DNA from 4 places in the Chryseolinea soli genome. Region 3 is predicted to be linked to each of the others. Evidence: riboswitches for the same ligand, from Rfam matches in the RefSeq annotation. Region 3 holds a riboswitch; each other region holds the start of a gene.
What was found. Region 3 has a riboswitch for S-adenosylmethionine ahead of metH (methionine synthase). Riboswitches for the same ligand answer to the same signal wherever they lie in the genome.
Positions count from the first base shown of each region.

Region 1: another riboswitch for S-adenosylmethionine. It lies ahead of D4L85_RS04555 (phytanoyl-CoA dioxygenase family protein); the one in region 3 lies ahead of metH (methionine synthase).
Region 2: another riboswitch for S-adenosylmethionine. It lies ahead of D4L85_RS34595 (hypothetical protein); the one in region 3 lies ahead of metH (methionine synthase).
Region 4: another riboswitch for S-adenosylmethionine. It lies ahead of D4L85_RS30665 (sulfatase-like hydrolase/transferase); the one in region 3 lies ahead of metH (methionine synthase).

Region 1 covers NZ_CP032382.1:1,099,530-1,106,941, forward strand. Annotated here, with positions in the region: gene D4L85_RS04550 (ATP-grasp domain-containing protein) at 1-277, opposite strand, end outside; gene D4L85_RS04555 (phytanoyl-CoA dioxygenase family protein) at 510-1,358, opposite strand; SAM riboswitch class I at 1,694-1,798, opposite strand; gene D4L85_RS04560 (sterol desaturase family protein) at 1,906-3,135, opposite strand; gene D4L85_RS04565 (alpha/beta fold hydrolase) at 3,110-3,871, opposite strand; gene D4L85_RS04570 (hypothetical protein) at 4,055-4,573, opposite strand; gene D4L85_RS04575 (phosphatase PAP2 family protein) at 5,205-6,113, shown strand; gene D4L85_RS04580 (YeiH family protein) at 6,127-7,386, opposite strand.
Region 2 covers NZ_CP032382.1:7,816,109-7,823,520, forward strand. Annotated here, with positions in the region: gene D4L85_RS32570 (PadR family transcriptional regulator) at 1-99, shown strand, start outside; gene D4L85_RS32575 (ABC transporter permease) at 96-2,705, shown strand; gene D4L85_RS32580 (alpha-L-arabinofuranosidase C-terminal domain-containing protein) at 2,752-4,737, opposite strand; gene D4L85_RS34595 (hypothetical protein) at 5,105-5,575, opposite strand; SAM riboswitch class I at 5,704-5,813, opposite strand; gene D4L85_RS32590 (hypothetical protein) at 5,969-7,412, opposite strand, start outside.
Region 3 covers NZ_CP032382.1:4,878,253-4,885,664, reverse strand. Annotated here, with positions in the region: partial or broken gene metH (methionine synthase) at 18-3,824, opposite strand; SAM riboswitch class I at 3,863-3,988, opposite strand; gene D4L85_RS20675 (Ppx/GppA phosphatase family protein) at 4,050-4,943, shown strand; gene D4L85_RS20670 (outer membrane beta-barrel protein) at 4,957-5,778, opposite strand; gene D4L85_RS20665 (PorP/SprF family type IX secretion system membrane protein) at 6,018-7,328, shown strand; gene D4L85_RS20660 (FG-GAP-like repeat-containing protein) at 7,386-7,412, shown strand, end outside.
Region 4 covers NZ_CP032382.1:7,398,288-7,405,699, reverse strand. Annotated here, with positions in the region: gene D4L85_RS30675 (hypothetical protein) at 26-622, opposite strand; gene D4L85_RS30670 (CGNR zinc finger domain-containing protein) at 771-1,382, shown strand; SAM riboswitch class I at 1,539-1,645, shown strand; gene D4L85_RS30665 (sulfatase-like hydrolase/transferase) at 1,907-4,192, shown strand; gene D4L85_RS30660 (arylsulfatase) at 4,230-6,563, shown strand; gene D4L85_RS30655 (PA domain-containing protein) at 6,650-7,412, shown strand, end outside.

The DNA of each region.
Region 1 (7,412 bases), 3.8 Mb from region 3:
AACCGTTGATGACGGGCACGTGCTGTTGCTCCAGGTGTTTCAAGTAGGGCTGCAGGTTTAGGTTGGCCTGTGATGGCCCCTCCACATAGGAGGGATAGCTCATATCATTATAGACCAGGCTATAGGGCACGTCCGTTTCCGACAAATCAAACCATTGCCGGGCAGGATCGAGCTTTACATACGGCAAGCCCCTTCGCTCCAATTCGCGAAACAGGGGATTGAACCATTCTTCATAACTATAAAAAATTCCGATGGGTTTTTCAACAGTGCTAAACATTAGGGCGACGGTTTAGTGAATAAAAAATTAAAACTTAAAAGCGGCGCGGTCGCGCCATGGTGGTAGGTGGTGTATTAACAACAACAGGGTGTCAGGATCAAGCCCTTGACACGGTGACTCCTATTTTGATTTGGTTTTATACCGACTGACATTCTTTGTCTCTGATTATTTCTAAAACAAACTTTAGTAAAAAGTGAGCGTTGCCCATGTTGCCACCGGCAACGCCCTATCATCAGGCTGCTTTGCGAAAAGCAGGGATCAGTTTCTTATGTTTTTTCGTGCTCACAAACGGAAGCAGGTGCAAATACAAAGGCGTCGAGCTCTTCTCGGTTTTGGGTTGATATTTTCCGACGATCATCGGGATATACATCACGCGACGGCGGCTTGCTTCACCGGTCACCGGCGAGGGTGCCACGCGGTGCCATATTCTTCCGTCGTGGATGACGAGGTCGCCGGCTTTGGCCTCCACCAGCACTTCCTTTTCGTCGGCGTAGTTGTTCACGAAATATTTTTTGCGGAACAACAAGTCCCACAGGCCTTGTTTGTGTGTGCCGGGCAGAATGCGCAGGCCACCTTTTTGCGCGGTGGAGTCATCGAGATAGAAACCGATGTTCAGCATGGGGGCCACTTTCTTGCCGTAGAAAATGTCGCGGGCGCTGTCGGTGTGCCAGCCCATGTGGAAGAAGTTGCTGCCTTCCGTGTTCACATAGTGATTGAACACCACACCGTCTTTTTCCTCCAAGCCCAGGCGCGCGCCCTTGGGCATGAGGGCCTTTAAGGCTTCCAGGTTGGGATGCGCGGCAAACCGGCGCACGGCTTCACTGTGTTGATTGGTGAAGGCAAAACGCTGCACGATTTTCTTTCCATTCTCGTCCACGCCATATTTGATCGGTATGCCATTCACCTTCTCCACGCCGCCGGCCACCCACTGCCGCTGCACTTCTTCCGTGGAGCGAATGATCTCCTGCACGGTGTCCTGTGAAGCATAGTTTTCAAAATGAATAAAGCCGTTCTCCTGGAAGAATTTAATTTGCTCTTGCGTAAGTGCGCCCTGAAATGTGAATTTTTTATACGTTGACATGATGATTTCGAATTTTGGTGGTTAAAAACTTAGACGGATGAATTGAGTTTGTATTTATGAACAGATGAGAAGCCTGGTATGCTTAGCATCGATAAGGATACACGAATAGGGCGCGTTTCATGGCGACAGTGTTTTAAAAAGGTTGATGATGGAATTAAGACGTCGGAATCCAGCGCCGCGATCTACCCGGCGGCCATTTCAAAAAAGAAAAAGGGAAATTCCGGAAGATGGCTCAGCAACAACAGCAGGAACAATACGTGCGTTGCATGGAAGATGACGATGCTGAAGGATGAGGATGCACGTTGTGCGAAAGTTGTGTTGTGTTCATGTTCTTCATTTTATATACCCATATTGTTTTCGGGCAGGATGTAGCACTTATTCCTTTCAGAAAGTTGCTAGAGGTTCACAGAGCCTGTTCTCTCCCCTCTTCTTTATAAATGATCGACTTGGTTTGTTTTAATCTCTACCAAATCGATAGACAAACCTAATCTAAAATACAAAACGATGCAAGTCTTATGAAGGTTTCTTTATTTCCAGATTATTTTTTTCAACCCTGTCCATACACCAGGCGCAGATACCACTTCTGCATCGGCCACAACATTGCCAGGCTGACCACCAGCACGCCAGACAAAAGTTCCGGGCGCTCTATTAAATAAGACACATACGTCACCAACACCAGCATGCGCAGGTATTCCAGGTAATAGATCCACCGGCGTTGCTCCAGCAATGCCCCGCAGTTGACCAGTGTGATCAAAATAAAAAACGCACCCACCACTTTTTCCAACGGTTGCGTCTGTTGATAGAACAGCGTGATCAGGAAAAGCACCGCTACCGCCAACCCCAACTGAATGACCAGGTACACCTTAAACCGCACCAACGCATTGGCCTGGCGCCGGTCTGGGATGAAACGTTCCTCCAACAAAGGCCTGATATTTTGGTCCAACACTTCGGGCCTGCCGAAAACGATCCTCAGTTTGTTGCCGATGCCGCTTACTTGTTTTGTCGCGTAGAGGATCTCTAAAAAATAATGAAAGTGTTGCCAGATAAAACTATAGCTCTTCAGGGGATGCGTGAGGCCATAAACCGGCTGCTCTTCTTCTTTTTGAAAGGTGCCAAACAGTTTGTCCCAAAACACAAACAGGTCGCCGTAGTTTTTATTCAGGTATTTTTCATTGGAAGCGTGGTGCACCCGGTGATGCGAGGGCGTAATAAGAATGTGCTCCAGCCACCCCAGCGAACGGATCAGTTGTGTATGCGTAAAGAAAGAATACGTTCCGTGCACCACCAGGATGGTCATGACCATGGCCGGATGAAATCCGATCAAGGGCAACACCGACCAAAACACGTTGCGCACGATGGATTGCAGCGTGGTGATGCGCGCCGAAACGCTGTAGTTGAATTCCTCGCTATGATGGTGCACGATGTGCGCCGCCCAAAACAAGTTGATCTCGTGGCCCAACCGGTGATACCAATACCACACCAGGTCGGTTGCCAAAATGAGGACGACCCACACGCCCCACGTGTTGGGAATGGACCACAAAGCAAAGTGCTCGTAGATATACGTGAACACGCCATAGAAGCTAGCCGTCAAAAACAGGTTTAGCAACCGCTCGGCAATGCCAATGCTGATGTTGGCAACTGAGCTGTCGAAATTGAAAACCTGCGTCTTCCGTTGCCGGATGGCGGCGACATACTCGAGCCCCAAAAACAAAAAGAATGCGGGGATGGCCAGCGCCGCATAGTTGACAGCCTTATTGTTCCAAAAAAATTCTGACATGCTGATTGAAAAGCTTGGGGTGTTCCATCATGGGCACGTGGCCGCACTGGTCTAAAAAAATCACCTGCGATCGTGGCAGCAGGTCGTGAAACTCCAGTGCCACTTCCGGTGGTGTGATCGTATCCTGCCGTCCCCAGATCAGCAACGTGGGTGTGTTAATCTCGCGCAACATGTCCGCCACATTGTGTCGCTGCGCTGCCCGTGCCAACCCAATAATGCTGAGTGTGCGGGTGCGGTTCTGCACGGTCTCATACACTTCATCCACCAATTGTTTGGTCACCACATCGCGTTTATAAAAAGTGTTCTCCACCCGTTCGCGGATGTAGGCATAGTCTTTCACCCTCGGGAATGTGCCACCAAAAGAATTTTCCGTCAGCCCCGAGCTTCCCGCCAACACCAGCTTCTTCACTTTTTCCGGATGACGCCACGCGTAAAGTAACGCGATGTGCCCTCCCAAAGAGTTTCCCATCAGCGTAACGCGTTCCAATCCCATGGCCTCGATAAAATTCTCCACATAGTCCACGAGACTATCCAGTCGCTCGCGCGTCAGGGGCGTGGAATACAAAGGCAACCTGGGAATGAGCACGCGGTGTGTAGCCGTAAATTCAAACGCCACCTGCCCCCAATTGCTCAGGTTGCCAAACAGCCCATGCAACAAAATAATAGGCTCCCCCTCTCCCACATCGAAAAGCGGCACCTTCGGCAATTCTATCGCGTTCACATTTTCTGTCATCATCACTTTTTCCTTTACAACAATTTTTCGCAAGCCAACCCACACATTTGTCGGTGTCCCACCAACAAATTTTTTCGCAAACCCAGTGCCCCGTTCGTGTCGTTCACCCAACAAGTTCACCGAATCAAAATCACCCCGCCTTTGTTGGTGTTCTTCACCAACAAAATTCCGGAGTCAACCTTATCACTACCGAAACAAGATCGAAACCTGTTGTCTCTTCTCCGCCGCCCGAATCACAAACGCAGAATCCTTCGCCGCCACCGCGACCACCGGAAAAGGCAACGCCGGAAAATTATTCACCACCGCTCCCTCTTCTGCAATCACGATCACCGCGCAAGGCTCTGCCGATGCAATCGCCTCTAACCCTTGGAGACTCTTGTCGTCTTGCCACGCATGGGCTTTCGCGATCCGCAACAACACGACTTTGCTCGTATACAAATCAAACTCCGGCTGATACGGGTCAACGGCCACGCCACAGGCACGGACGTTCTTTTGTTTTTGCTTGCAAAGCGAGACAGCATCAATCGACGCCTCGCCAGCTGCGATATAGACTTGCCTGCTCGAAGAAACGGTGTTCGCCTTGCGGGCGGATGCCGAAGGGGATGGATCGTTTGCTGTTGCCTGTTGACGTTCCTGCGCGAGCGTCAAGCCCGTTGTCAGGAGCATTCCGATAAAAAGAAATCTTTTCCATGCGCTACCCATCATTTTCTTTCTCCTTTCAATTGGTGGCTACGGATGCACCCTTTTAACAGACCTACCACCAATAGTTCTGTCAAGCAGGTGCATTCGCCAGCCATTTGGTTAATTCATTGTGCTCATCCTTGTTTGGGATCTTTTGTCGTGATCCGGTGAGATGAGAAATTCTTTTTGGTTTTGTTTCAGTCAACCGGGAGTCCCGGTTTTAGTCCTTCATGTTATGAGGGATTTTATACTGCAAACAACAACAGAAGAAGGGCCGGTGAGGGCGCATGCGGATGGTGGAGTCCGTCTGGTTTGGTGCGTGCAGTTGAGTTTGTTTCATGTTTTGAAAAATTGGGGTTGACGTTACGCAAGTCTGAAGACCGGTGTAATGTTGGTCCAAGTGAAAACACTTGAACCAGCCCCTTTCATGGGGGTAAAGATATAAAAATTTCTCAAAACAAATAAAGTCTATAGTTTTTATAGACTTTATTTTAATTTTTTCTTTTCACCCTCATTTCCCAGGTCTTCAAACGCACGGCTTTTGATTTTGACTCGTCTGGGTTTTTCTCTATATTAATAAGTACACCAGCATCGATAAATAATGAATCCATTCTCAAAAATTTCCTTGTTGGGGAGATGGAGTATTGCAATTATTTTGATTCTGCTTTTCGCGCAAACGGGCAGGGCACAGTCGTATGACAGCTTGCTCTACTCCAGCGACTCCTCAAAAACGATTAAAGCGACAGTGGTGCGTTACGGGGATCAATTGCTGATCTATAAAACACCACGCCCTTTTGCCTTTGTTACGGGCATTCCGAAAAATATTGTGCTGGCGGGCAAAGAATCTTTTTCAAAAAAAGCGCTTCCCGCCTGGGGGCTCATTATCGGTTCTACGCTGGCGTTGTTGCCGTTTGATCATCAAACGGAAGTGGGTGTGCAGAACGTTTGTCATTCGTGGCACATCAGTCCGGATACGGAATACAAGACGATCGTCGGTTTTAAGCTGGGTTCAAAAGATGTACCAGTCTACCAGCTTCCTCAAAATGTAAACACTACGTTCTACTCCATCGGCGAAGGCTTCACCAGCATTGCGATATGTGGAGGCTTATATGTCTATGGCAAAATAAATCAAGACCGGCGCGCCGTGCAGACCGCTTCACAATTATTGCAGGTGCAATTAACGGTCGGTCTCGTCACCCAAGCCATCAAGCGGATCACCGGCCGGGAAAGTCCTTTTGCTGCCACTTCGCCAACCGGTGTCTGGCGGCCGCTACCCGGGTTCAAGGAGTTCACAAAAAACACACCCCGCTATGACGCCTTCCCTTCCGGACACATGGCCACTATGATGGCCACGGTGACCGTGCTGGCTGAGAACTATCCCGAAAAACGCTGGATCCGTCCCGTGGGCTATACCATCATGGTGCTTGTGGGCGCGGCCATGATGAACAATGGCGTGCATTGGGCCAGCGACTACCCGCTTGCCGTGGGGATAGGATACGTCTGCGGAAAAGCTACCGTGAAAATGAATCGGCTAGTACAGTATAAACCGTCGAGAAGACATTAGTCTGCAGCCTTGATCAACCGAACAAGAAATACGCAACGATCAACGTAACGATGACATTAAAAAGCTGCGCGCCCAGGAAAGCATACATGGGTTTTCGCGAATTGGAATTAAACAAGTCGGAGAATTTTGTTTCCAGTCCGATGCTGGTGAAGGCCAGGACAAACCACAGGGTTTGGATGCTCTTGAGGCCATCTTTTACGGCAGCCACTTTTTCGGGGCTGAGAAAAAATGAAAAGAGCAACGATGCGCCTACAAATCCGATAACAAATTTGGGGAATCTTTCCCAGATCACACCCAGTGTGGGCTTCTGATCTTGTTTGGCATCCGGCCCTTTGCTGGCGTAGGTCCAATACACGCTGATGGCAAACGCGGCAAGGCCCAGCAACACGTTTTGTGAAAACTTGACGATGGTGCTGATCTTCAATGCGGTTTCGCCTACCAACGTGCCCGAAGCCACCACAGCACCCGTCGTGTCGATGCTGCCACCGAGCCAGGCGCCGGTCACTTCCTGGGAGAAGCCATAGTAGCGTGCGATGTAGGGCATCACGATCATCATGGGGATGGCCGTGATGAGTACCAGGGAGATCACATAAGAAAGTTTCTTTGTATCGCCTTTGATGGCACCGGCTGTGGCGATGGCTGCCGATACGCCACAGATGGAAACGGCACTGCTGATCATCATGGACAGCTCGTCGTCGACTTTCAGTTTTTTGCAAAGCCAGAACGCAAAATACCAAACGCTGAGCACCACCACCAACGCCTGCACCAGCCCCAACGAACCGGCCTTTAGAATATCGGAAAAGATCACGCCGGTTCCCAAAAGGACCAGCCCGATCTTGACAAACAACTCGGTTGACAGCGCCTCACGAAACCACTGCGGCAAGTTGATGACGTTGCCCACGAGCAAGCCGATCGCGAGGCTGAAGATCACGGCCTCCAGGTTCAAGTCTTTGACACCCTTGTTACCGGCCAGCATCAATGCTACGACAGTAAGTAAATAGACGATCGGAAAGACCGACGCCGCGCGTTTCACCGATTTATTAGTGAGCCACGCCCCTGCCACTGAAAACACAAACACCAAAACAAATTGCGCCCCGATCTTTCCCAGGTTTTGCGCCGTAAAAACTTTTTCCGACAACTCTTGTGCGTTGTTCCAGGAATAGGCGGGCACAGGAACGGTCAGTCCTGCCAGGAAAAGAATGATGATCACAAAACCGAGCACCACAACGGCCCAGTCTTCATGAAGAATTGCTTTGGTTTGCACGGATGCCATGAGTATTGCGTTTGGTCTGGGCGATG
Region 2 (7,412 bases), 2.9 Mb from region 3:
ACGGCGCTTGGCAAAAGAGCCATGGAGTATTCGCGGAACACGCGCGAAGAACTGTGGCGTGCGATCCCGAAAATAGCGCTGCAAGTAAAGATCGTATGAGCCGCCCGCGCCCACCCCAACTCTTCCTTCGGTTCTTCCGCTGGTACTGCAAGCCCCGGCTGTGCAATCACCTCGAAGGCGACCTGATGGAATTATATAACGAGCGCTGTGCAGCTTGGGGGAAGCGCAAGGCTGATCGGAAATTTGTCGTGGATGTGCTGCAGATGTTCAGGCCCGGCATCATCCGTCCACTGCGCGATCATCAACCCATAAATCATTACAGCATGTATAAAAGTTACTTCAAGATCGGGTGGCGAAACCTGGTAAAAAACAAAGGCTATTCCTTTATTAACATTGGCGGCCTGGCGATGGGGCTCATGGTGGCGATGCTCATCGGGTTGTGGATCTACGACGAATTGTCGTTCGACACCTATCACGAAAACTACAACGACATCGTGCAGGTCATGCAACACCAAACCGTTGATGGCGCCGTGATCACACAACCTGCCATTCCCTGGCCGTTGGAAACCGAGCTGCGAAACACCTACGGTGCCGATTTCAAATACATCGTGTTGGCCACGTGGATCAATTATCACGCGCTCAGCCACGACGAAGAAAAGATCACGAAGTTGGGCATTTACGTTCAGCCCGATTTCCCCGAAATGATCTCCCTGCACATGATCGCCGGCACGCGCGACGGCCTCCGCGATGCGAACTCGGTTTTGGTTTCCGCTTCCACCGCCCGCGCGTTGTTCGGCACAAGCGACCCGCTCAATCAAACCATTCGCATCGACGGCCGCCATGATGCGAAAATCACCGGCGTCTACGAAGACCTTCCGCACAATACTACTTTCCGCGACTTTCAATTCATCAGCACGTGGGATCTTTATGTGACCACCGAACCGTGGATAAAGCCCTCGGCCACCAACTGGGGGAACAACTCGTTCCAACTGTTTGCCCAACTCAATCCGCATGCCGACATCCATGATGTGTCGAAGAAAATTGAAAATGCAAAGGCCAAAAACTCAAAAGAAGAAGCCGTGCTGCATCCCCGCATCTTTCTTCATCCCATGCGCGATTGGCGCCTGCATTCCGAATGGAAGAATGGCGTTCACAGCGGCGGACGGATCCAAATGGTTTTGTTGTTTGGCGCTATTGGTGTCTTCGTATTGTTACTCGCCTGCATCAACTTCATGAACCTGAGCACAGCCCGTTCTGAAAAACGCGCCAAGGAAGTCGGCATTCGTATGACGATGGGCTCTGTGCGCCGTCAATTGGTCTATCAATTTCTGAGCGAATCGTTCCTGGTGGTGACGCTTGCCTTCGCCATCGCGCTGGCGCTTGCGGGCGCGTCACTTTCGTGGTTCAATGAACTGGCCGATAAACACATTGTCATCACGTGGCTCAACCCGGTGTTCTGGTTGATCAGTGCGGGGTTCATTTTTGTTACCAGCTTATTGGCGGGCTCCTATCCCTCGCTGTACCTGTCATCGTTTCAGCCGGTCAAAGTGCTCAAGGGGACTTTCAAAACCGGGCCGCGGGCTTCGCTGCCGCGCAAGGTGTTGGTCGTGGTGCAGTTCACGGTGTCGGTTGCCCTCATCATTGGCACTACGCTGGTGTATCAGCAAATTCAATTTACAAAGAGCCGGCCGGCGGGCTACACGCGCGAAGGACTTGTTTCGATCCAAATGAGTGGTCCGGAATTCTTTGGCAAATTCGATGCCCTCCGGACGGCGCTCAAACAAGCGGGGACCATCGAAGACATGGCCGAATCGTCAAGCCCCATCACCGACGTATGGTTGAACAGCAACGGTTTTACGTGGAGCGGCAAGGATCCCGGTCTCGCCGAAGATTTCGGGGCCATCTTTATCACCGCGGAGTACGGGCCCACCATTGGCTGGAAAATGAAAGAGGGAAGAAATTTTTCACGCGATTTTCCCGCGGACTCCTCCGCGGTGATCATCAACGAAGCGGCGGCAAAATATATGGGGATAAAAGATCCCATCGGCATGGAAGTCACCTGGGGCAGCGACCGGTTGCATGTGATCGGGATTGTAAAAGACATGATCACTGAGTCGCCGTATAAGCCCGTGCGCCAGACCATTTACTTCATGAACGATCGCTACACGAACTGGATGCTGCTCAAGCTCAACCCCGCACGAAGCGCCCACGAGACCCTGGCCGAAACAGAGGCCATCTTCAAAAAGATCATTCCCAGCACACCGTTCGAATACAAATTCGTGGACGATACGTATGCCGCCAAGTTCGACGCCGAAGAACGCATCGGCAAGCTGGCGTCGTTCTTCACCGTATTTGCCATCTTTATCAGCTGCCTGGGTTTGTTCGGTCTCGCGTCGTTTGTGGCAGAGCAACGCACCAAGGAGATCGGCATCCGCAAAGTGCTGGGTGCCTCCGTGGCCAACTTGTGGCGGATGCTTTCGCTTGACTTTGTTGCCCTGGTGGTGGTGGCGTGCGTCCTCGCGATTCCGGTTGCTTATTATTTTCTACAGGAGTGGCTGCTCAGTTTCCCCTACCACACCGAGTTAAATTGGTGGGTCTTCGCGGTTTCGGCCGGTGGCGCGATCGCGTTGACGTTGATCACAGTCAGCTATCAAGCCATTCGCGCCGCGGTGGCCAACCCGGTGAAGTCTTTGCGATCGGAATAATACTTTCCTATAACCCCAGGCTAAAGCCTGGGGTTATTATGAATACCTAGAGTGTTGGAATCTTCAGCACGGAAAACGAACGCGGTGGCAGAACCGTCTTCACATCCTTGCCTTTCCACTTCAGGGGTTGTTCTTCGGGATGGATTTGTGTGGGGTGCTCCAGGTTATTCACTTCGTCGGGATTTCCTTTCAACACCGTCAAAGTCCCGGCTTGTGAAATTTTTCGTACGCCGGAGAGTTGAAGCGTAACGGTCTGTGGTTCGTCGCCTGCGTTCACCAGTTTGACTAAAATGGTCTTGGCGTTTACATCGGTCGCGGCCGATGCATAGAGTCCATTCTTGCCGGCCACGGTTTCTCCTTGTGCGGTCACCGGCAACACGTGCGTGCCTTTGTTGGTGGAGAAAAGTTTTTGGACATAATAGTTGGGTGTGCCATAGGCGTTGAGGTTGTCGAACCAGATCAGGTCGGGCGTCCATTGCCAGGCTTCCACGTGGGCGAACAGCGGCGCATACGAAGCCATGTGCACGAGGTCGGCGTTGCGTTCGAGGCCGGTCATGAAGGCCGCTTCGGATAGGGCGCAGCGCCAGTTGTTTTCATTTTTCGGGCTCACAGTCGCGACACTTTGTGCGGCATATTCGCCGGCAAATATTTTTGGTCCCTTGCGGTCGTAGGCATCATAGCGGTTGGCGTTTTTCAAAAACCATTCGGGACTGCTGTAGTAATGCTCGTCTACGAGGTCTGCTTTCAGATCTCTCAATTCCTTTGAGGCATAGTCGAAAAGTTCACCGGAAGGTGCAGGGCCGGCGGCGGAAACAATTTGAATGTCGGGGTACTTGGCTTTGATGATCGCCGAGAACACGGCGTAGCGCTCGATATACTGCGGACCCCACTGTTCATTGCCCACCCCAATGTATTTCAGGTGGAACGGCGCTTCGTGCCCCATGGTCTTGCGCAGTTTTCCCCACGGCGAATCGGGGCTTCCATTGGCAAACTCGATCAGGTCGAGAGCATCTTGCACATAGGTATCCAGTTGGTTGATGGGCACGACTTCGGCGGAGTTGAATTGGCACGCCATGCCGCAGTTGAGAATGGGCAAAGGTTCGGCACCCACATCTTCGGCCAATTGAAAATATTCAAAGAAGCCGAGGCCGAACGTTTGAAAGTAGTCGGGCGCAGGACGGTGCGTGAATTCTGTATTCCAGCGGTTCACGATCATTTCGCGTTGCTCGATATCGCCTACCGTCTTTTTCCATTGGTAGCGCGTGGTCAGCTCGCGGCCTTCCACGATGCAGCCGCCGGGGAATCGGATGAAGCCGGGCTTCATGTCGGCCAGCAACTGCACAAGGTCTTTGCGCAAACCACCCGGGCGATTTTTCCAGGTGTCGGTTGGAAACAAGGAGACCATGTCGATGTCGACGACGCCTTTGCCTTCGAACCAGATGTTCAGCAGCGCTTTGGGTTCTGTTTCAGAAGCCACGATCGTTGCTGTGTATTTCTTCCATTCGCCACCGGCTGGGCTAATACTGGTCGTCCCCAAAATTTTGCCACTGGCATCCACGAGTTCCACCCGCAACGCGGGGCTTCCCTGCTGTTGACGGGCCTGCACCGAAAATGTGTAGGTCGCACCTTTCTTTATGCCCATGCCGCGAAAGCCTTCGTTGGTGAGGCCATAGCCTTTGTCGGCCAGAACGTTTACGCGGGCGATCCGCGGGTTGGTGTCGCCGCCTTCATGCAGGATGAGCACGCTCCCGGCGTTGGTGGCAATGGCGAACTTGTTGCTATTTTGCTCCTTCCATCCCATCAGCGGCTGGGCGAATTCAAACGAGCGGTTCTTCACCAGTTCGGCATAGAGTCCGCCATCGGCCGCAAAATTGATGTCTTCGAAAAATATTCCCCACATGGTGGGCTCAATTTTCGAGAGTGGTTGATCGACTTTTACATTCAGTACCGTCTGTGCTTGCAGGGATAAAAATGAAAAGCCTGATAAAAACAGAAATGCCGATAGCCGGAGGAGCGCCTGGGATCGTCTCATATCATTTTTTTTTAGCGTATGAATCTTTTGAATACGATCTCGAATTTAAAAATACATTTGATAAAATGTATCATTTACACTTATTTATTTACAAATGTTCAGGATAGGGTGTCAATGGAGCGTGTTGGCTCGGAACTCATGTTGAATCGCCTCACCTTCGCTAAAGCTTCGGCGAGCAAAGAAAAGGCCCTCCTACGCTAAAGCTTCGGCGGGCAAGCAAAAGTTTCTTTCTGCGTTGACTTTGCTTGCCCGCCGAGATTTAGCATAGGAAGGTGAAAATTGAAGAATAGAACATGGACATTCGGGTGATCGCCTCGCCGTCACCGGTATCAACATCCATAAGAAAGAGTTGGAAACTTCAGCCGGGCTAGATCACGGCTTGTTGCTCGGCATACACTTCATCGCGAAGTGCTTTGTAGTGATTTTCGAAGGCGATCACTTTCTTCAACACGGCTTTGAATTGAATTTCTTTTTGAAGCAATGCGTGGATATGGGCCAGGAAAGTATTCAACGTGTCAAGTTGTGCGGCTTCAAGATCGATCTCGAAAGATCTTTCATCGCGGTTAAACACAAACTTCAGCTCCTTGGAGCGGTTGAATTCTATCAACCCCTTGATCAAAATAAAGTGGGCGGCAAACGCTTCTTTCACCTGAAAGGCCAGGCTCACCCGGTCGTTGTACCCAAAGGCGGTCGAGGGAATATAAAAACCATTCTCTTCGAAAACGAAATTCAGGTTTGTTGAAACGGCTTCAACACGTTTAGCAGGAGCAAAAGAAACTTCTGCTGTGGAGATATACAAAGATTGTTCGGATGACAATACCGATGCGGTCTGTGACATGGTCGTAAGATTTTTTTGTTGTTGTGAATCGATTGAATAAAGCGGAGGTGGACTGGCCGTCAACAACAGCAACAACACGTTTGTGAGAGGAAGGAGAGATTTTGAATGTTTTTCATGGCTTTTGTACTTATTTATATTCCCTAATCATTTAGGCAGAATTTAGCACCTTTTCCCCGGTGATGAGGCGAGGTTGCAATAGGTTCAACGAGTCTGCTCTCTCCCCTATTCTTTATAAATATGAAACAAATGTAGGCTATAAATCTATTAAGTCAATAGAGTTTGTGGAATTATTTAAAAATTATTTTTCCGCGTCCCAAAAGGGCTATTTATCAGTATGTTACAAAAACGAACGCGCTTTAAAAACCTGGAAAGCAGTCGACTTTTTTGTTGGGCTTACGATTTTGAGGGCTTCGCTTCCTTCGCGGTCTTTGGCTTTTTCTTGATGGGGAACTCAAATCCAAAACGCACATTCAGCACATCGGCATAGGGACTTTTGTGATGGGGATCGAAAAGGCGCACCATGATCAAGGCTGTGCCCTTCACATTTTTGATGAAGCGATATTCCTTCTTCATCCCCGTGAACACACCCCACACCCACTCGCGGCTGCCCGCATCGGGAATGGCAACGCGTGTCAGGGGCGGCACAAAGGTGTTCATGGTCTCCACTTCGAGGCGGGGAGAAAATCCTTTCCAGAGTTTGAACTCGCCATAGACGCGCGGACCATATACGCGGGCGGAGTGATCGAAGTAATTTCGTTTGGTGTTGTAGGCAACCCGTTGGTTCCACCCCGCGCCGGCCGTGATACGACCGGTGAAGCGGTAGCCTGCATACGGATTGAAATCTACCATCAAGTCCTCACCCTTCTTTTGCATTTGCATGGCAATGCCGGGGAGCACGCGCTCATACCAGGGTTTGCCACGCATTTCGTTCGGGCGCTTTTTGGGAATGTCGCTGAGGCTGTTCAGGCTGCCGTATTTCTGTTTGTATTTGGACACCATATCCATGGCCTCCTGGAGTTGCTTCTCCTTGCCGGCGAAATGGTTCACGGCTACCTGTTTCACTTTGGTAACGGCCTCTTCTTTCATGGCGTCGGGGTCGCCGGCCTTGCCTGCCATATCTTTGTATTGGTCGAGTGCCTTCGTTTGTCCTTCGAGATCTTTTATACCCGACAGCTCTGCGGCCTTTGTCTCGGCGGTCTTCGACAATTCCGCGGTGTTGCTCAAGTCGCCGCCGGCCACAGCCTTTACTTCCTTCAATTGGGTAGCATACTCACCGGCCTGGCCAGTCACCTTCGACACTTCACCCATTTGGCTCGTCACGTTCTGCAACTCGCCCACTTTGGCGGCGTCTTGGATGCTTCCCAGTCCTCCGGTTTGAGGAAGGTCCACGCCGCTGATCTTGTTCAGTCCATCGATCTTGCCCAGCGAGGTGCCCCCCACAGCAGGCAGGCCAAGTTCAGAACCAGGAATTTGAAAACCATCTACCTTCCCGGTCACCGCCGACACTTTGCCTTTCAGTTCGGGTGGGAGATCGAGTTGCTTGAGCTTGCCGGTGGTCTTTCCTTTTAAGGCATTCAATTTTTCGTTGAAGCCGGCTACGGTCTTTTCGCGCAGTTGGTTTACGCTATCCAGCGCATGGGTTACTTTGCCCGTGGGGAGATTCAGTGTGGTGAGACTATCCAGCCGGTGTTGCAATTTGTTCTGTACAGAATCCAGCTTGCTGATGGGGCGTTGATAAATGCCTTTCAAACTGTCGGCACCGTGATAGAATGACGATTGTATGGAATCTACTTTATGATGGGATTTTTGAAGCAGTGTGTCTTTGGGAAGAAACTCC
Region 3 (7,412 bases):
TCTGTTGTCGTCCACCGTTAAATGTCGTAGCTCAGGTTAGGCGCCAGCCATTTTTCAATTTGTTCTACAGACATGTTCTTGCGTTTGGCATAGTCCTCCACCTGGTCTTTCTCGATCTTGCCCAACCCAAAATATTTGGAATGCGGATTCGCAAAATAGAAACCGCTCACCGCCGCACCGGGATACATGGCATAGGATTCCGTCAGGTTGATGCCCACTTTTTCGGCTTGCAGCAAATCGAACAGCAGACGTTTCTCCGTATGATCGGGACACGCAGGATAGCCTGGTGCCGGTCGGATGCCTTCGTAGGCTTCGTCGATCAATTGCTCATTCGTAAGGTGCTCGTTCGACGCATAGCCCCACAGTACCTTTCTCACGTTTTCGTGCAACGCTTCGGCGAAAGCTTCGGCGAGGCGGTCGGCAAGGGCTTTGGCCATGATCTCGGCATAATCGTCGAGGTCTGCCTTGTGTTGGGCGATCCACTCATCCAAGCCCAACCCTGCGGTGACGGCAAACATACCGAAGTAGTCTTTGCCGCGCTCGGGCGAAATGAAGTCGGCGAGACAGAAGTTGGGAAGGTTTGCCGCTTTCTTGTTCTGCTGACGCAGGAAGTGGAAGGTGGCAAACGGTTTGTCCTGACCCTCTTCAAACAGATCAACATCGTCGCCGGTGTTCACAGCCGGATAGATGGCAATGACACCGCTGGCCTGCAGTGTTTTATTTTTGATGAGATCGTCCAACATGGCGTTGGCATCATTGAAGAGCTTTTGCGCCTCCACGCCGACGACGGAGTCCTTTAAAATACCGGGGTAACGACCGGCCAGCATCCACGTTTGGAAGAAGGGCGTCCAATCGATATACTTCCGGATCTCTTCCAGGGGATAGTTGATGATCTCCTTTCTTCCGGTGAACGTGGGCTTCACGTATTTCACTTCCGCCCAATTGATGTTGGACTTGTTCTTCCGGGCTTCGGCCAGGGGAATGTAGTTCTTGGCCTCTTTTCGTTTCTCATGGTCGGCGCGCAGCGTGACATACTCTTGTTTGAAGCGGGCCTTGGAGCTTTCGCGGGTTTGTGTGCTGATGAGTTCGCTGGCTACGGGCACGGACCGCGACGCGTCGAGCACGTGCACCACGGGGCCATCGTAAACGGGATCGATCTTCACGGCCGTGTGAATGCGCGACGTGGTCGCCCCTCCTATCAGCAAGGGCATTAGAAATTTTTCGCGTTGCATCTCTTTTGCCACGTGCACCATTTCGTCCAGCGATGGCGTGATGAGGCCACTGAGACCGATGATGTCGACCTTCTCGCGCTTTGCCGCTTCGATGATCTTTTCCGGTGGCACCATCACCCCGAGGTCGACCACGTCGTAGTTGTTACAGGCCAGCACTACCCCGACAATGTTCTTGCCGATGTCGTGGACGTCGCCCTTCACGGTGGCCATCAATATTTTTGCCGCGGCCTGGTGTGTTGTGCCGCTGAGTCTTTTTTCTTCTTCGAGGAACGGCGTGAGATAGGCTACTGACTTTTTCATTACCCGAGCGCTCTTCACTACCTGGGGCAAAAACATTTTGCCCGCGCCAAACAAGTCGCCCACCACGTTCATGCCCGACATGAGCGGCCCTTCGATCACAAAGAGCGGACGCCCGTATTTCACGCGTGCTTCTTCCGTATCCTGATCGATAAAATCGATGATGCCTTTCACGAGGGCGTGTGTGAGGCGTTCTTCCACGGTGCCTGAACGCCATTCGTCGTCGGCTTTCTTTTCCTTGGTGGCGCCCTTGAAGGTTTCGGCAAATTCCAGGAGACGTTCGGTGGCGTCTTCGCGGCGGTTCAGCAGCACGTCTTCTACCCGCTCCAGCAAATTCGCGTCGATGTCGCTATAGATCTCGAGCATGGTAGGGTTCACGATGCCCATATCCATACCGTTTTGGATGGCGTGATAGAGGAAGGCCGAGTGCATCGCCTCGCGCACTTTCTGGTTGCCCCGGAAACTGAACGACACGTTACTTACCCCGCCACTGACGTGGGCATGGGGAAGATTTTGGCGGATCCACTTGGTGGCCTTGAAAAAGTCTAGTGCATAGTTCCGGTGCTCTTCGATGCCGGTGGCCACCGGGAAAATGTTGGGGTCGAAGATGATGTCTTGAGGCGGGAAGCCCACTTCGTTTACCAAAATGTCGTAGGCGCGCTTGCAAATGGTGATCCTTCGATCGTAGGTGTCGGCCTGGCCGTCTTCGTCGAAGGCCATCACGACAACGGCCGCGCCATAACGTTTCACCAGCTTGGCCTGGCGTACAAATTCCGGGATGCCGGCCTTCATACTGATGGAATTGACAATGCCTTTGCCTTGAATGCACTTGAGACCGGCTTCGATCACTTCCCACTTCGAGGAGTCGATCATGACGGGCACGCGCGAGATCTCGGGCTCCGAGGCCATGAGGTTTAGATACCTTACCATGGCGGCCTGTGAGTCCAGCATGCCTTCGTCCATGTTCACGTCGATCACTTGTGCGCCGCCGCGTACCTGGTCCAGGGCCACTTCCAACGCTTCATCAAACTTGTCTTCCTTGATAAGTTTCAGGAACCGCGCGGAGCCCGTCACGTTGGTACGCTCGCCGATGTTAACGAAGTTCGATTCGGGGGTGATCTCGATGGCCTCCAGGCCACTTAACTTCAATTGATAATCCATAGACATGTTCTAAAATTTCGTGGGCCTGTGTGGCGTCTTAAAAGGGCTGTGCTTTACAGCGTTTCGTATAAGGATTCGTATTGTTCTATCTCTGTTGATCAAATCTTCCGGTTAGCTGGCCTCTTTCAGGCTTTCCTTTTTCCGTGGTGTATAGCGCGCGGCGATGGTGGCGATGCTGCGGATGTGATCCGGTGTGGAGCCACAGCAGCCGCCTACGATGTTCACCAATCCTTCTTTGAGGTATTCTTCCACTTCGGCGGCCATCTCCTCGGGCGTTTGGTCATAGTGCCCGAACTCGTTTGGCAGACCTGCGTTGGGATATGCGCTGACGAAGAAAGGAGCTTTCTCATCCAAAACCTGCAGGTAAGGACGCAAGGCGGCCGCCCCCATGGCGCAGTTTAGCCCGATGCTGAGCAAGGGCACGTGCGATACCGAGATGAGGAAAGCATCGGCCGTTTGGCCCGACAATATCCTGCCGCTGGCATCGGTGATGGTGCCGGAGACCATGACGGGGATCTTACGGCCCATCTCTTCAAATAGTTCCTGGATGGCAAACAACGCAGCCTTCACGTTGAGGGTGTCGGTTATGGTCTCCAGCAACAACAGGTCCACGCCGCCATCCATCAATCCTTTGGCTTGTTCCTTGAAGGCAGCGGCCAGTTGGTCGAAGGTGATGGCGCGGTAGCCGGGGTTGTTCACATCGGGCGACATAGACGCCAGCTTGGTGGTGGGGCCCATGGAGCCGGCCACAAAGCGCGGCTTGTGTGGTTCTTTTTGCGTGAACTCCACCGCCACTTCCTTGGCAATGCGGGCCGACTGGTAGTTGATCTCATAGACCAGGAATTCCAGGTGATAGTCAGCCTGGGCCACCCACGTGCTGCCGAAGGTATTGGTTTCGACGATATCGGAGCCCGCTTCAAAATACTGGCGGTGAATGTCTTTGATGATGTCGGGACGCGTGATGCTGAGCAAATCGTTGTTGCCCTTGAGGGGATGCGGGTGATCCTTGAGCTGTTCGTTGCGAAAGTCTTTCTCCTCCAGCTTGTGTCGTTGGATCATGGTGCCCATGGCGCCATCCAGGACCATGATGCGTTCTTTCAGAATGTCTTCGATGTTCATAAAGCCCTCCTTCATAGTTTGTTGTGCTATCCAGAGAGCCCGTGGAGTGGGTTTACTTATCTTTTCCCATCTGCCAGCTGGCGGATGGAATGGGATTTAGCACAACATTCCGGTTTCGATTTCGGAATAGGATGCTAAGACTTCTTCGGGCCCGTTCCCTCAGTCTTTCTGGATAAGCAGTGCAAAGAAAAACAATAAGTGCTTAAAATAAAAAGCCAATAGCTTAATTTTGAGCTGATAATGAAACTAGCAGCCATCGACATTGGTTCCAACGCCATCCGTTTTCAGGTATCCACGGTATTGGACAGTTCCCCCACCCTGCTTTTCAAGAAGCTGGAGTATGTGCGCTTCCCGCTCCGTCTTGGTCACGACGTGTTCACTACCGGCCGTATCAGCGACAAGAGCATTGGCAAGTTCAAGAAGCTGATGACGGCCTTCAAGCTGCTGGTGGACTTATACGAAGTGGACGATTATATGTTTTGTGCGACGTCGGCCATGCGCGAATCGGAGAATGGCGCTGAGCTTGTGCACCAGGTGGCCAACGAGTTGGGCGTGATGATCCACATCATCGACGGGAACCGCGAGGCCGAGCTCATCAACCGCGCCATACATTCGTTCCTCACCGAGAAGACGTATCTGCACATCGATGTGGGCGGTGGTAGCACGGAGTTGAACCTCTATGTGAAAGGCAAAAAGATCAAGACCCGTTCGTTCAAGATCGGTTCGGTGCGCGTGCTGGAACGCAACGACTCGCCGGTGATGTGGGAAGACATGGAGCACTGGGTGAAGGAGCACATCAAGAAATCGTTTGGCAAGGTGACTGCCGTAGGTACGGGGGGTAACATCAGCAAGATCTTCGAGTTGGCCAAGATGAAGCCCGGCAAAACCATCTCGCGTCAAAAAGTAAAAGACATCCGTGACATGATCGAGGGTTTTTCATTGGAGGAACGCATCTACAAACTGCAGATGAACCCCGACCGCGCCGATGTGATCATTCCCGCCAGCCGCATCTACATTCAAGTGATGGAGTGGGCCAATGCATCGTCTATTCTCGTTCCCGAAGTGGGTTTGAAGGATGGCATCATGATGTATCTCTATGAGAAAAATGTCTCTCAGAAAAAGATCGAATTCTAAATAGCGCCTTTAACTAGCGCTTTCTCATCTTGCCGGGGTTTTTCCGGTCGATCGTGCTCTTGCCGCGCTTGCGGTTTTCGGTCTTCAAATCATACAGGTACGCGACAGAAATACGGAACCCTTGATTGCGCGATTGAAGCGGGTCTTGAAAATAGGTCTGTGTAAATGTACCGTTGCTTTTTGCGAGGTAAGTGTGTCCCAACTCATAGCGGATGGTGACCATGAGGCGCTGGCGCAATCCCGGTTCAAAGACCGCTCCGGCGACCAGGTTCAGTCCAAGTTGTAAACGATTCGGGTTTTGCACATTCATCTCATCCAAACCCTGCGTGGCGGGGTCCTTGTTGAATACGATCTTGTATTTCTGTTCTGAAAAATTATTTTCTTTCAATTCGCTGTTATAGACCGTGCCTTTACCGCCGAGCCAATAGCTGACGTTGGGACCAATGCCAAGAAAATATTTGAACTCTTTTCCCTTACCGATCTTGCCTTTGAAATCGACCGTGTAGCTGATGGGCATGTCAATATAGTTGTACCTCGAAGTATTTTTAAATTCAGCATCGAAATCAGCGCCTTTGGGGTCGCCTTTCAGCACTCTGCCTTTGGTGGAATACAAAAGGGACGCATGGAGAAAAAAACGCTTGCGCACCAGGAACGCCAGGTGGCCGCCCGCGTGAAAACCGAAAACAGGCGACACGTTGTAGACATCCTTCAGGTCTTTGTCGCCAAATGACGTCCAGGAATAATTACCCCCGATCTCGGGGCCTACCAGGATCTGCGAAAAGACAGGGACCGTACAAAAAAGAACCAACAGTGCACTCGAAAAAAAAGCTTTCACTTTAGACTTGGATTTCAGGTAGTTAAAAAAATCAGTACAAAAATAATGCAAAGCCCATAAGTTAAAGAAGATAGGCTGTCAATAAAAGCAAAAAACGTTGTATATTCGTGAGTTTACGGTGAATCGACCGCTTACGGAAGCCGGTTGAGATGCATGAATAACTATTTTTTTGGCTGGCATGGGATGCTCGGTTCGTTTTTTGGAGTGACTTTTACGCCTCTGCCCATATAAAGAAGTGAATGCGCAATTTTTTTAACTGTTGTTTTGGCTTGCTCTTTTTGTGCGGTACTTCTGTATTCGCACAAAACTACCCTGTCTATAACAGTTTTTACGTCAATCCCTTTCTGTACAATCCAGCCGAAGCCTTGACGGAATACACGCAGATTTACGCCCTTTACCGCCAACAATGGACCAACGTGGAGGGTGCGCCCACCATCGGTGCCCTCTCGGTCACCTCCATGATGAACGAATCGCGCGCAGGCGTGGGCGGCAAAATATCCTCCTACAAAAGAGGGTTGCTGAACACCACGGATTTCTCGCTAACCTATGCCTATGGAATTCCCATGGGGCAAAAAAACTGGCTCTTTTTGGGACTTTCGGGCGGGGCCATTTCCAACACCATCGACATGACGAAGGTGAGCGACCCCAACGATCCGGCCATTGCCAATTACCTGGCCAATAATTTTCAACCGGCGGCTGGTTTCGGGCTCCTCTATCGTTCGGGCTCCGGCCTCAACGTGGGGATCGCATTGCCGCAGATGTTTCCCTCCAAGTTCAACAGCGACGCCAGCTTTAACAGCACCACCGTTTCGCCTTCCGACAACGTGTTTGTTTCCATCTATTACAAACGCAAGGTGGAAAGCCGCATTGTGAGCAAAAGCAAAGGCGGCCTGAAGCGCAGCGTGAAAACACAAGAAGCCATTGCGCCCCTGGAGTTTTATTTCAACTATAAGTATTCGAAATTTGGCAACAGCCAGTTTGAATTTCTGGGGAAGCTGAACCTCTCGCAACACTTTTGGATCGGCGGTTCATACAAGCTACCCTATGGCTTCACGGGCAACCTCGGCATCAACACCTCGCGTTTTCTCATCGGCTATTCCTACGAGCCGGGCAACCAGCCGCAGAATGGATTTTCGCAAGGAAGCCACGAGGTCATTCTCGGTTTGAAGTTGGGCAAGCCTAAGAAGTTCAAACGTGTTGCCCCCGTGCTGCGCTCGACCCTGGTGAAATCACCCAACGAGAAACACACGGCGCGCTTCCAGGAATCGACAGAAGATCCGAATGCCATCAACCAGACCACCGAGGAAGCGAAGAAAAAATACTACGTAGTTATCCGGATGTTCAACGACTTTACGGCGGCCGACGGCTATAAGCGCAAGCTCATCGGCGACAAGTTCAACGCCGAGATCTTCTACAACCCTGCGGATAAAAAGTATTATGTGCACGTATTGGAAACCACAAAAGCCTCGGAGGCCCACGAGGAAGTGCGGAACCTGAAGACGTATACCAAACTGAAAGAGGCCCGTGTGCTCATTGTGACGACGAAATAGCAGGATTGGGATGGGCGCGGGGTTACATTTTAAAGGATAGAATGCATTTATGACACCATGAAGCGAGTTCTTAGCTTGTTTACA
Region 4 (7,412 bases), 2.5 Mb from region 3:
AAGGGCGGGTAGACCACCCATGATCTTACCGGCGCATATACATAAACCAATTCCACTCCCAGGTCTTGCCGTTATCTTCTGACGTGGCCTGGCTCCAGATGGGATTGTTGGGGTCGCGCGCGTCCCAGCGGTAGACGGTAAGCAGGTTTTTGCCATTGTAGTTATCCTTGGAGAAAAAGTGCCCCACCTTGTTCTCAAACGAACCCACCACCGGCGGCAGTCCCAAGACACCAAAATTTGAATCGGCCCAGTAGATATTCCACAGTTTTGTTTGGGGGTTGAATAACCGCAAGGTCATACCTTCAAAGGGTTTGCCGTTTCGTTCCGCAATAAAGTTGTCAACGTTCCCGATGCCGCGGAGGATGATGCGCATTTCTTGCGTGGACTCGAATTCCGTCCATTCAATAGTATTGTCAGGTTTCTTTTTCAACATCCGGTTGTGGATTTTCCAATTTCCTGCAAAAAAATCAAAGTCATTTTTCGACGAGGTGGAAGAAGGGGAGAGGATCAGTTCTCCTTTCGAATCGAAGACCACGGGAGGCACCGGCAGTTCAGCATTTTTGGATTGTGCTTTTCCGGTAAAATGGAACATCAGCCATAGCGCGAGGGTTAAATACTTCATAGGGAAGGGTTTTAAGGGTTTGGGTGATTTTACCGTTATTACGTTTTTTAATAGTAAAAGTATTCACTTTACCATTAAAATATATTTTGAAGGTAAAATTATCCCCCGATTGGTGGGGAATTTGGTCCGGGGTGGTATCTTTACGGTGATGACCAGGAATCCGAAAATCGACGAAATGCGCCTGGATGGCGGCGTGCCCTGTCTTGATTTTGTCAATACCGTGCCCGATCGATTCGACGGATCAGACCGCGATAACCTGAATAATTTTAGCGACCTGATCTATTGGGCGCGCAAAGCAGGGATCCTCGATAAAGGCGCTTTCGCTGCATTAGAAAAAGCCGGCCAGACCAACGAGAAAAGGGCAAGAGATTTCTTTGCGGAGGCGGTTGATCTCCGCGATTTGATCTACGCGATATTCAAACCCATCGCACTCAAACAAAAAGTACGGCCGGCCGATATGGAAGCCTTCAATAAATTGACATCGAAATATTTCCCATTCCTCGAAGTCGTCTTTCAGAAAGACAAGTTTAAGGAAGAATGGAATTTCCCACCCGGTCATTTCTATGCGATCACGGCACCCCTGGTGAAGTCGGCGCATGCGTTGTTGCTTTCCGATACATGGAGCCGGGTCAAAGAATGTCCAAACTGCGGGTGGCTTTTTTGGGATACTACCAAGAATGGAAAAAGAAAATGGTGTAGCATGGAGGATTGTGGCAGCAGCGCGAAGGCTTTGGCATGGTACCACCGGCAGAAGAAATGAACCATGGATCTTTTTTTACAGAACCCCTAGCTAGGCCGCGGCAAATCTTGCTGCTGACGGCGATCAAATACTTTTATCAACAATTCCTTGGTATTTCCGATACGATATTATTTCTTTGTCTATCGATTATATAGACAATCAATTCCCACCAGATTGATTTTATACCGAAGAAGGGAGAGAATGGGCTCGACGATCTTCTAGCAACCTGTCGCCACCAGGATAAGGTGCTAACTCCTACCAATGACGCATTGGAGCTATAAAATTTTTAAGCCACATGAAAATGAAAATGTTTCCCAAGGACCTCCTTGGCCCTGAAGCAATCGCGAAGAATATGACGGATGGTTTCCGTTGTTGTTGTTGCTGCTAAATCTACCTCACTACCATCTCCACTTCTATTCGTGCATCTCGTTAAACGAGGTTCGCCCTGCTTCGGCAGGGAGTGGCAGGTCTTTGCCCACACTTCTGTGGGAATAGTTTAGTTCTCCTTTCACAGGAGCCAAATCGATAAACAAACCAACATTAACATGAACATAAAGAAAATCGCTGTGACAGGGCTTGCCATCATGGTCGCCAGCGCGGCGGCATGGGCACAGCGCGATCCGCTTCAGCCTTTCCAGGGAAAGATCGGACGAACCCTGGAGGAATCCGAACAATGGTATCCGCCCAGAGTGAAGGCTGCGGCAGATGCCCCCAACGTGGTGTGGATCCTGCTGGACGATGTGGGATTCGGCGCCACGTCAACCTTTGGCGGTCTCATCGAAACGCCTACGTTCGACAAACTCGCGGGCAACGGCCTTCGCTATACGAATTTTCATACAACCGGAATTTGCAGTCCCACCCGCGCCGCATTACTCACCGGGCGAAATGCACACAGCGTGGCGATGGGGCATCATGCCGAATTAGGGATCGGTGCGCCGGGATACTACGGCGACATTCCGTTCGAAGCCGGGACCGTTGCCGAGATCTTCCGGGAGAATGGATACAACACCTATGCGCTGGGGAAATGGCATGGCAATCGCCCCATCGACCTCACGGCCGCGGGACCTTTTAACCGTTACCCTACCGGTCGCGGCTTCGATCACTTCTATGGATTTTTGGGCGGCGCCACGGACCAGTGGCATCCGGTATTGGTCGAAGAGAATAATGCCATCGACATTGAGCCGAACACGAAGCATCTCAACGAACTGCTCGTCGACAAAGCCATCTCTTATGTGGCCAATCAAAAATCAGCGAATGCCGAAAAGCCGTTCTTCTTGTATCTGGCTACGGGCGCCACGCATGCGCCACACCAGGTAGCCCCGGAGTGGAGCGACAAATACAAAGGGAAGTTCGACGGAGGTTGGGACAAGTACCGCGAAGATGTTTTTAAACGCCAGCAAACTTTAGGGATTCTCCCCAAGGGAACCAAGCTTCCGCCACGTCAGCAAAACCTGAAGGCCTGGGACACCTTAAGCCCCGATGAAAAGAAAGTGTTTGCCCGCTTCTTCGAGGTATATGCCGGATTTTTATCATACACCGATCATGAGATCGGCCGGTTTGTGAACTATCTCGAGCAAATCGGTGAACTGGACAATACCTTGATCTTTGTGGTCATCGGCGACAATGGGGGAAGCAAGGAGGGATCGTATACCGGAACCACCGGAGCGTCCGTGACATCGAAAGGGCATGACATCCCTTTCCTGGTGAGTCAATACGGCAAACTGGGAACGGAATTCACCAATGAGAACTATCCCTTGGGATGGTCGCAAGCCGCCAACACGCCGTTTCGATATTGGAAGAGCGACGTGAATGCCGAAGGCGCCACACACAATCCGCTGATCGTTCACTACCCGAAAGGCATCCGGGAGAAGGGCGGCATCCGCACGCAGTATGGGCACGTCATCGACATTCTGCCCACGACGACCGAGCTTGCCGGTCTTAAAATTCCAACCGAAATCAACGGCTACCCGCAAATGCCGCTTCACGGCACGAGCCTGGCGTATACGCTCAGCGATCCGGCAGCGCCCAGCCGGCACACGCTGCAATACTACGAGCTCCACGGCGGCCGTGCCATTTACAAGGACGGCTGGAAAGCGTCGGTGTATCACCCGCGCAATGTGTTTGGTGAAGCGCCGACCGACGACATTCATTTCAACCCTGCACCGTTCGACAAAGACAAATGGGAGCTCTACAACCTGAACGAAGACTGGAACGAGACCAATGACCTCGCCGCCAAGAATCCGCAGAAGCTGGAAGAGTTGAAGACGCTTTTCGACCAGGAGGCAAAAAAATACAATGTCTACCCGTTGAAAAATTATCGCGCGGGATTGGCTGCGCCCGAAATAAAATCCAAGTCGATCATCCTGGAAGGCACGACGGTGAAGACCCGGATCAACATCGGCAAGGGCCCGGTGACGATCACGGCGAACATCGAATTGACGCGCGATAAAAATGAAGGGGTGGTGTTTGCCAACGGTGGATTGACGGGAGGTACGAGCTTGTTCTTCCAGGGCAACACCTTGTATTATCTGCTCAACGACGGTGTTACGGAAACCCTCATCACCGCTTCCAGGGCACTCACCAAAGGCAAACATGCGATCACCGTGGAGTACGCACCCGGCAATGTGGTGTCGCTTTCCGTAGACGGTCAGCCGGCCGGCAAACAGACCGTAGAAGGAGGCGTGAAGTATATCGCGTCGTTTGGCTCGGACGGCGTGAGCGTGGGCAAGGATCTTAACTCGCCCGTGACGAAGCGCTATACGGGCCCCGATCCGTTTACCGGCGTGGTGAAAAGTATCGTCGTCGAGCAGGCCGCGGAGAAAACGCTTTGAGATCATCCTAAACCAACTGTACAAAATTGTATACACTATGATAAAAATAGATAACCGCTTGCGCGGAATACTGATGAAGCCCGTGCGTTTTCTAGCCGTCACCTTCGCGTTGGGCGCCTGCCACCCGGGCAGCGTCACCGATCCTGCGGCGGAGACTGCGTCCACGGACGAATTCAAAGGAAAAATTGCAAAGACATTTGCTGAATCCACAGAATGGTGGCCGGAGAAAAAGCAAGCGCCCAAGGATGCGCCCAACGTAGTTTACTTTCTCATCGACGATGCCGGGTATGGAACCTCCAGCGCGTTTGGCGGCCTGATGGAAACGCCGACATTGGATAGCCTCGCCAACCATGGTCTGCGCTACACCAACTTCCACAGCACGGCCATTTGCTCGCCGACGCGCGCCGCCCTGCTGACGGGACGCAATTCGCACTCCGTACACATGGGCTTGTTCCCCGTAACGGCCACGGGCTTTCCCGGCTACGACGGTATTCTGCCGGCCGACAAAGCCGCCATTCCCCAGATCTTGCGTGAAAACAATTACAGCACCTACGCCGTGGGAAAATATCATCTTACACCCATCAACGAGATCACTCCCGTGGGACCGTTCGATCGTTGGCCGCTGGGCATAGGGTTCGATCATTTCTACGGATGGCACCTGGGACACACCGACCAGTTCCGTCCGAATCTGTACGAGGACAACAACGTGATCGATGTGGAGCCCAACCATAAACACGTCACCACCTTGCTGGCCGACAAAGCGATCAAGTACATCGCCAATCAACGGTCGCTGGCCCCGGAGAAACCGTTCTTCCTCTACTTTGCCACGGGAGCCACACACTCGCCGCACCAGGTAGAGAAGTCGTGGAGCGATCTGTACAAGGGCAAGTTCGACAAGGGCTGGGATTGGTATCGCGAGGAAGTTTTACAACGGCAGAAGAAGCTGGGCGTCGTGCCCGCGAATGCAGAACTCCCCGAACGCAACCCGAAAGTGCCGGCGTGGGATAGCCTTTCGGCCGACGAGAAAAAAGTGTATGCCCGCTACATGGAAATCTATGCAGGCTTCATGACACACGCCGATCATGAACTGGGTCGCGTGGTGAACTACCTGAAGGAAATCGGTGAACTCGACAACACCGTCATCATCGCCATCGTGGGCGACAACGGGTCGAGTCCCAGCACGCAACACGGCAGCCTAAATCCATACATCAGCGGGCTGGATTCCAACAAACAGGTAGCCGAAGCCTTGAAGAACATCGACAAGTTTGGCACTGAGCAATCCTTTTCCGATGCACCCTATGGCTGGACGCAAGCCACCAACACACCGTTCCGTCAATGGAAAGCCGACGCCAACTCCGAAGGTGGAACACACAATGGCCTGATCCTTTTCTACCCGAAGAAGATCAAGACCCCAGGCATCCGGAATCAGTATGGCCACGTGAACGACATCGCCCCGACCACGGTAGAGCTGGTGGGCGCGGTGGTGCCGGAGAGCATCAAGGGAGTGAAGCAAAAGCCGTTTGAAGGAACAAGTTTGGTGTACTCCATCGATGACGCCAACGCGTCGTCGCGTCACACGGTTCAGTATTACGAGATCAAAGGCAAGCGTGCCATTTACAAAGACGGCTGGAAGGCTTCCGTCTATCATGTGCCGGGAACGGACTTTGCTAAGGATGTTTGGGAGCTGCACAACCTCACGGAAGATTTCAACGAGCGCATCGACCTGGCGACAAAAAATCCGGAGAAGCTGAAGGAGCTTCAGGATGCTTTCGACACGGAGGCTTACAAATACAATGTCTACCCGTTAAACGACGGGGCGAAGAGCGGCACGCGGGCGCGTAGTGCATTTGGTAAAAAGGATAAGATCGTTCTGTACAACGGTGTGGATCAATTGCTCAATTTCAGCGGCCCTCAATTTCTCGAGCAGTCGTTTGCCATCACGGCCGATGTGGATCTGTCCACGGCCAAAGACCAGGGTGTCCTTTTTGCTACCGGTGGTGCCTTCGATGGGTTGAGCCTGTTTGTGAAGGATGGCAAATTCCAGGTGGCCCACAACACAGGATCAAAGATCGCGCACCTCGAATCGAAACAGGCGTTGCCCGCCGGCAAGGTGAGCTTGAAATTTGAGTTGACCTATGTTGCCCCGCCGGAGAAAAGCCCGAACACCGCTCCCGCGGGATCGGAAGCTATCTTCATCAACGACGCGAAAGTGGCCGAACGGGAAATCACAGCCGCCGACATTAAGTACATCGCGTCCTACAAAGACGGCATCGATGTAGGAGCGGATCTGAACTCGCCGGTATCGGATCGCTACAAGGTGCCATTCCGTTTCACGGGCAAATTGAAGAGTGTTACCATCGAATATAAATAAACAGACCCTGAGGACCTATGCCACACGGCGTTGCCGGCGGCTATCGGTGAGTTGAAGGGCCCCAAATAAACATCAAACGGTATTTTATGAAACGCATTTTTCTTTTCATGTGGCTAGTGGCCGGCGCTTCGGCATTTGCTCAACCCAATCCTGGTACATCCTATTTCGAAGGCAGCAACCTCTTTACCACGGTGACGCGCTATACTTCTCTCGGCGAACACCGCACCGGTACGCCAACGGACTTCGCCACCTCCGAATGGTTGGGGAAGGAGTTGGCGGCTTCGGGCTATACGGTGAAGTACCATGAATTTTCATTGAAGCAGTTCTTCCCGGAGGTCGTGCGGGTGACCGATGCAAAAAAGCGCGTGCTCAACGCTTTTCCATTTTGGTATATCAGCGATAGCATCAAGCTCGACGTGGAAGGCGTGTTAACGGCGCGGGCCACGGTGGTGAAAGACAAGATCGTGGTCGTGAACTTCACCTCCAATCAACCCGGTCAAAGCGGTGAGCAACTCCTTGAAAAATTGCACGCGCTCGTTGCTGCCGGCGCGAAGGCGATCATCGGCTACACCGAAAATGAAGCAGGGGAAATCGCCGCGATCAATGCACCGAAAGCAGCCAAACCCTGGAAGGCGCCGATCGTGCTGGTGTCTCCGGGCGATGCGAAGCAATTGTTGGAGCAGGAGGGACAAACGGTGAGGGTCACCATCAAGGGAACGTTCAAGCAGGTGACGGCCCGCAATGTCTATGGCACGATTGGAAATGGAGATCAGTATGTCGTGGTGTCTACGCCGATCAGTGGATGGTTTGGTTGTGGTGGCGAACGCGGACCGGGTGTCGCCACCTGGC